Regions from separate parts of the Massilia orientalis genome, predicted to be linked through region 1. Evidence: predicted binding sites of a transcription regulator. Region 1 holds the regulator's gene; each other region holds the start of a gene.
What was found. Region 1 encodes sigma-54, which starts transcription at its own class of promoters, with help from an activator protein. Its sites were predicted from a motif close to TGGCANGNAANCTGCTTT; they were not measured.
Positions count from the first base shown of each region.

Region 2: a site for sigma-54 is predicted at 1,025-1,042, ahead of QPK29_RS25735 (PEP-CTERM sorting domain-containing protein). Genes of this name have one in related genera too.
Region 3: a site for sigma-54 is predicted at 1,298-1,315, ahead of QPK29_RS28380 (PEP-CTERM sorting domain-containing protein). Genes of this name have one in related genera too.

Region 1 covers NZ_JASNRB020000004.1:134,645-136,901, reverse strand. The annotation lists gene lptB (LPS export ABC transporter ATP-binding protein) at 1-697, shown strand, start outside; gene QPK29_RS06950 (RNA polymerase factor sigma-54) at 700-2,202, shown strand.
Region 2 covers NZ_JASNRB020000019.1:83,400-85,656, forward strand. The annotation lists gene QPK29_RS25735 (PEP-CTERM sorting domain-containing protein) at 58-954, opposite strand; gene QPK29_RS25740 (PEP-CTERM sorting domain-containing protein) at 1,265-2,176, opposite strand.
Region 3 covers NZ_JASNRB020000025.1:20,614-22,870, forward strand. The annotation lists gene QPK29_RS28370 (FAD-dependent monooxygenase) at 1-137, opposite strand, end outside; tRNA gene QPK29_RS28375 (tRNA-Phe) at 270-345, shown strand; gene QPK29_RS28380 (PEP-CTERM sorting domain-containing protein) at 448-1,239, opposite strand; gene QPK29_RS28385 (alpha/beta fold hydrolase) at 1,523-2,257, opposite strand, start outside.

The DNA of each region.
Region 1 (2,257 bases):
CAAGCGGCTCGTCGTGCGCGACGTGTCGCTGCAGGTGGCGTGCGGCGAAGTGGTCGGCCTGCTGGGCCCGAACGGCGCAGGCAAGACGACCTCGTTCTACATGATCGTGGGCCTCGTGCCGTCGGACGCCGGCAGCATCGACATCAACGGCACCGACATCACGAGCCTGCCGATCCACCGGCGCGCGCTGCTCGGGCTGTCGTACCTGCCGCAGGAAGCGTCCGTGTTCCGCAAGCTGACGGTGGAAGAGAACATCCGCGCCGTGCTGGAATTGCAGCGCGAGAACGGCAAGTCGCTTACCAAGGCGCGCATCACCGAACGTCTCGACGAGCTGCTGACCGAGCTGCAGATCGAGAAGCTGCGCGAGAGCCCGGCGCTGTCGCTGTCCGGTGGCGAACGCCGCCGGGTGGAGATCGCGCGCGCGCTCGCGACCAATCCGCGCTTCGTGCTGCTGGACGAACCGTTCGCCGGCGTGGATCCAATCGCGGTGATCGAGATCCAACGCATCGTGCGCTTCCTGAAGGAGCGCGGCATCGGCGTGCTGATCACGGACCATAATGTGCGCGAGACGCTGGGCATCTGCGACCGCGCCTACATCATCAACCAGGGCGCGGTGCTGGCGTCGGGCCGTCCCGACGACATCATCGCCAACGAATCGGTACGCCGCGTCTACCTGGGCGAACACTTCCGAATGTAGTCATGAAACAGACGCTGCAACTCAAGACCTCACAGCACCTTGCACTGACGCCGCAACTGCAGCAATCGATCCGCCTGCTGCAGTTGTCCACGCTCGAGCTGCACCAGGAAATCGAGCAGGTCCTGAGCGAGAACCCGCTGCTCGAACGGCTCGACGATCCGCTCGACCGCTCCGTGCGGTTGCTGGCCGACGGCGCTATCAACAGCGCCCCGGCGTCATCGCAGGCAAGCGAGGCGCCGGCCGCGCAGGGCAACGGCGAGGAAGGCGGCAGCGCGCCCGCCGAGAACGCCAATGGCGAAGCGAATGACGCCGGCGGCGAGGGCGGAGAAAGCGGCGGCGAAGGCGGCGAGGACTGGGGCGAATACGGCCGCAGCAGCGGGAGCGGCGGCGAGGACGAGGACGGCCGCCCGCAGCTGGAAGCGAGCCCCGTCACCCTGCGCGAGCATTTGATGGAACAGGTGCGCCTGACGTGCTGCGCGGCGCGCGACTGCGCGCTCGTGGAACTCGTCGTCGATGCGCTCGACGACAACGGCTACCTGGAAGAACCGCTGGAAGACATCTACGCGCGCCTGCCGGAAGAACTCGAGATCGAGTTCGACGAATTGCGCACGGCGCTCGCCATGGTGCAGAGCATGGACCCGCCCGGCGTGGGCGCGCGCAGCGCGGCCGAGTGCCTGGCGCTGCAGATCCGCCGCATGCCCGGCGTGCCGATGGTGACGCGGCGCATGGCGCTCGTCATCGTCGAAAAATACCTGACGTGGTTCGCGCAGCGCGAATTCAACAAGCTGAAGAAGGCGCTCGATTGCGACGACGAAGACCTGCGCGAAGCCCAGGCCGTCATCCGCCAGTGCAATCCGCATCCGGGCGCGGCGTTCGCGTCGGACGTGTCGGACTTCGTCGTGCCCGACGTGATCGTGCGCCGCGCCAAGGATGGCTGGAGCGTGCTGCTGAATCCGGAAGTGATGCCGCGCCTGCGCGTGAACAGCCTGTACGCGTCGCTGATGAAGCAGGGCAAATCGGAAACACAGATGAACGCGCAGTTGCAGGAAGCCAAGTGGCTCATCAAGAACATGCGCCAGCGCTTCGACACGATCCTGCGTGTAGCCCAAGCAATTGTCGATCGCCAGCGCAACTTTTTTTCCCATGGCGCAGTCGCGATGCGGCCCCTTGTTTTACGTGAGATAGCTGATACACTAGGTCTACACGAGAGCACAATTTCTCGAGTCACAACTCAGAAATATATGCTGACCCCGCACGGCATGTTCGAGTTGAAGTATTTCTTCGGGAGTCACGTTGCCACCGAAGCGGGAGGCGAAGCATCGTCGACGGCAATACGGGCCCTCATCGTACAACTCACAGGAGCAGAAGACCCCAAGAATCCATTATCCGATAGCAAGATCGCGGAGATGCTAGGGGAACAGGGAATGGTCATCGCGCGACGCACGGTCGCAAAATACCGTGAGGCGCTGAAAATCCCGCCCGTCAGTCTCCGCAAATCCTTGTAACAAACACTGTCCCATTGCGCTAGATGCGCGCACGGCAGGCAGTGCATCTTCAAAG
Region 2 (2,257 bases), on a different contig from region 1:
GCAAAAAAAAACCGCGGCCGAGGCCGCGGTTTTACATGGTGCCGATGCCTGTCCGGATCAGGCCTTCGGAGCGCGGCGGCGCTTGGCGCCGACCAGGCCCAGCATGCCCATACCCAGCAGCATGATGCTTGCCGGTTCCGGCACGCGGCCGTTCTCGACCGAGAAGGCACCGTCGACCTTGAACACCAGGTCGCTCGGCGTCACGGTGTAGTCCGGGAACAGCGCGTCGCCACCTTTGTGGAAGCCGCTGGTCAGCGAGTCGCCGGCCGGCAGGTTCAGGTTCGAGTCGTACTTGAAGGTCACGTTCGTCAGGCCAGCCAGGTAGTTCTGGTCGATGAAGTCGCCCGATTCCATGATCGAAGCGCTCAGCTTGGTCGAGCCGATGCCGACACCCGTAGCGCTGTCGGTGGTGAACGTCGACAGCGTCACGTTCGGATCCACGGTCAGCAGGGCAACCATGATGCCATCATCGAAACCGGTGCCGGTGCTGGTGAAGGCGTTGGCTTTGGTGTCGTAGTAGATGGCGACTTTATTCGCGCCCGGGGTGTTGTTCAGGCCAAAGCTGGCGTTCAGGGTGGTGCCCGACGTGCTGGACGTTTTCACGAATTCGCTCAGCTTTGCGACGATGGTGAATTCGAAAGCCGAGGAGTCGTTCGCGGCGCCGTCCGCGGTCGAGTCAAGGTTGCCGCGGAAATTGGCGGTCGTGCTGCCGTTCACGGCGGACAGGTTGGCTTGGTAGAGGAAGTCGAACTGTTTGCCTACGGTCAGTTGCTGAGCACTCGGGATGCCCTTGGCGACGCCGCTGCCGGTCGAGTTCCAGTCCAGGCTGGTCACGTTGGTAGCGTAGACACCGCCGCTACCGTCTTGCAGGGTGAATGCTTGTGCCGACGATGCAGCGAATGCGAAACCGAGTGCGGCTGCAACCGGAATCAATTTGCGGAACGAAATCTTCATGTTGGCTCCAAGTGGATGCTTATTAAGTTGTTCGGTATAGGCTCCGCGTTCTGCGGGCTTGTTCCTACTTAATGCAAACGCCGTGCCAGTATTTCCTTTTCCTTATAAATCAAAAACTTACGTCACAAACTTGCGTCCGGGGTAGGCCGACTGTAAAAAATTCCGATTTTTTATGTGTCCTTGCGTAAAGTTTTTAGATGTTTTTGGGAAAGAATTCGCAAAGGAAATCAGTCATATCACAAAGAAAGTTGCGCAAAATAAAAAACCGCGGCCGAAGCCGCGGTTTTCGTGATGCCGATGCCTATCCGGATCAGGCCTTCGGAGCGCGGCGGCGCTTGGCGCCGACCAGGCCCAGCATGCCCATACCCAGCAGCATGATGCTTGCCGGTTCCGGCACGCGGCCGTTCTCGACGGCGGTCGCGCCGTCGACCTTGAACACCAGGTCGTTCGGCGTTACACCGTACGCCGGGAACAGGTCCGTGTTGCCGCCCGCGCCAGAGTGGAACGAGCTGGTCATCGAGTCGAGTGCCGGCAGGTTCAGGTTCGAGTCGAACTTGAAGCTCACGTTCGTCAGACCCTTCAGATAATTCTGGTTGATGAAGTCGCCGCTTTCGATGATCGAGGCGGTCATCTTGGTCGAGCCCAGGCCGCTGCCGGTGATGACGTTAGTGGTGAACGTGGACAGCGTGGTGGCCGGATCGACGGTCAGCAGGGCGACCATGACGCCGTCGTCGAAGCCGGTGCCGGCGCTGGTGAAGGCGTTGGCTTTGGTGTCGTAGAAAATCGCCACTTTATTGGCGCCGACGGTGTTGTTCAGGCCGAAGGTTGCGCTGACGGTGTGGTTGACCGGATCGACCGACGACGTTTTCACGAATTCGCTCAGCTTTGCCACGATCGTGAATTCGAAAGCCGACGAGTCGTTCGGGGCGCCGTCCGCGGTCGAATCCAGGTTGCCGCGGAAGTTGCCGGTGGTCTGGCCGTTCACGGACGACAGGTTCGCCTGATACAGGAAGTTAAAAGGGTTGCCTTGCGTCAGTGCCACGCCGTTGGCGATGCCTTTGGCAACGCCGCTGCCGGTGGAGTTCCAGTCCAGGCTGTTCACGTTGGTTGCGTACGTAACGCCAGCACCATTTTGCAGGGTGAATGCTTGTGCCGACGATGCGGCGAAGACCAGACCGAGGGCGGCTGCGACCGGGATCAGTTTGCGGAACGAATTCTTCATGTAGGCTCCAAAAGTGGATGCGTGTTAGGTTTGTTCGGTTGAACCGCATGCTCGTTGATGCGGCTCATACCAACCCTAATG
Region 3 (2,257 bases), on a different contig from region 1:
AGCAAGGTGACGCTGTGCCCGGCCTGCGACAGGCCCAGGGCCGCCGTCTTGGCGATGGCGCCATTGCCAACGATGCAGATGTCGCTGCGGCGGTCGACGTTGCGATGATGTGCGGAGGAAGTGGTGTGTGTGCTCATGATGAACATTATAGACCTTCGCAGTGGCCTGCTTCCGGCGAACGGGACGGGCATATCGTCCTGGCCGTTGCCAAAAACTGCTCGACAGGTCTTGCGGCTTCGCAAACCCGTCGCTATAATCATGCCTCCTTTGGCCTGGTAGCTCAGTTGGTAGAGCAGAGGATTGAAAATCCTTGTGTCGGTGGTTCGATTCCGCCCCGGGCCACCAAAGTTTCAAGCGAAAACGCCGACCCTTGCAGGTCGGCGTTTTTGTTTTCAGGCTATCGATAATAAAACGCCATCCGCGGATGACGTTTTATTCATACCTGTTTTATTTAGCCTGCTTGCGACGGCGCGAACGCAGCATTGCGCCGGCACCCAGCAGCATCAGCGCGGCCGATGCCGGTTCCGGAACTTTCACCGGCGGGATAACCGCGCCAAAGCCGTCGATATAGGCGTAACCCGTGTGTGCGGACGGCTGGCAATCGGCAGCCAGAATCGACAGCGTGAAATCGTGGCCCGACAGCGACGAATCGATCGCGAGTTGTTCGATTTGCCAGGCCGAGGTATAAAACAGGTCGCCATTCATGGTGAAACGGCTGTCGACGCCGCCGCCGCCGTCGCCGGCATTGTAGACGCGATTGATCAGGACCGTACCCGTCGTATCGTCGGTCAGCGTGATCAGCAATTCGGCCGATTCATCGGCGGTGTGGCCGCCATTTTCCAGCACGGCTTTCCACGCGAAGAAGATATTCGATTCGGTGTAATTCGTCACTTTCTGGCTGAGGACCGATGCATTACCGCCGTCCGAAGTGTCTTCGACACGATACGAGTACTGGCCCGAATAAACGGTCGAACCCAGCAACGAGCCCAGCAACGGATCGACCGTGCCAGCGGCGTTGACGGCCGAGCGGGTTGCCGGCCCCGTGTACTTGCTGCCGCCCGGCAGGAAAGTGGCGGGCGACAGGCTCGCATTCAGCGTATCCCAACGATACCCTTCCCCAGTCGTCCAGCCGTTTGCATTGCCATCTTCAAAACCACCATTGATAAAGGCGCCGGCGTGTGCGGTACCGGTAACGGCGGTGAATGCGAGGGCAGCGGCCAGCGCGAATTTTAATTTCATCTCTGCGGTCCTTTCAAGTCAATAAGAGTTATAGGTGCGTTTAATGCACTGCAACACTTTAGCAATTCCTGTGCCAAGCACTTATCTACTTGAAAGAAAATGAATTTTTTAAAGCCGCATTGATATACATCCTATAACTGTTAAATACTCCGACATTTAAATCGGGTAAATCGGCGATCAAATATAAAACATATGTATTCGTTATACCCGATACGGCTTCATATTATGTGTATCCTTTTATTTAGCCCCGGAAAATATCGATTATCTCGATCAACTCTTGTATTCAAGCGGTACGCCACAATTGCAATACCTCTTCTGCAATTACATCAGGAAATTCCTCCTGAAAAAATAATTTTCCTTTTGGAACTCGGCATATTCCCTGCGAGCGCGGGAATATACGGCCAAGATAAGCAGCATCCGCCATCGGAAAGATCACGTCGCTGGCGCCCCATACCATCCGCACCGGCACCGTGCTGCGTTTGAGCGCCGCCTCGATGCCCGCCAGCGGATTCGGCGCGAGCGCGTTGTGGAATGCGTGGTACTGCCTGCGCCGCAACGGCGTGCTCACCATCGGTGCCACGTAGTAGTCGATGATGTCGTCCGTGAGCAGCGCCGGATCGTGGTACGCGGCCGCGCCGAACGTCGCGCGCGCCAGGTTCCCGTCGGCCAGCCACCGCGCGGTGTCGTCGGCCAGCGTGCCCGCACGGGCCATGTCGAGCACCGGCTGGATCAGCGGCGGCGGGCTGTTGGGCTCCGTGTCGCAGTTGGTGAGCACCAGCGTGCGCACCCGTGCCGGAAAGCGGACCAGGAACAGCTGCGCGACCGCGCCGCCGCTGTCGGAAGCGACGATGTCGGCCTGGCCGACGCCCAGCGCGTCCAGCAGCGCCGCCAGCATCGCCACCTGGGCGGCGGGCGCCACCGACTGGTTTTCGGGGACCTGCGAGTAGCCGAGGCCCATGAAATCGGGGGCGATGCAGCGCCGGTACGGGGCGAGGCGGTCGAGCGCTCCGCGCCACTG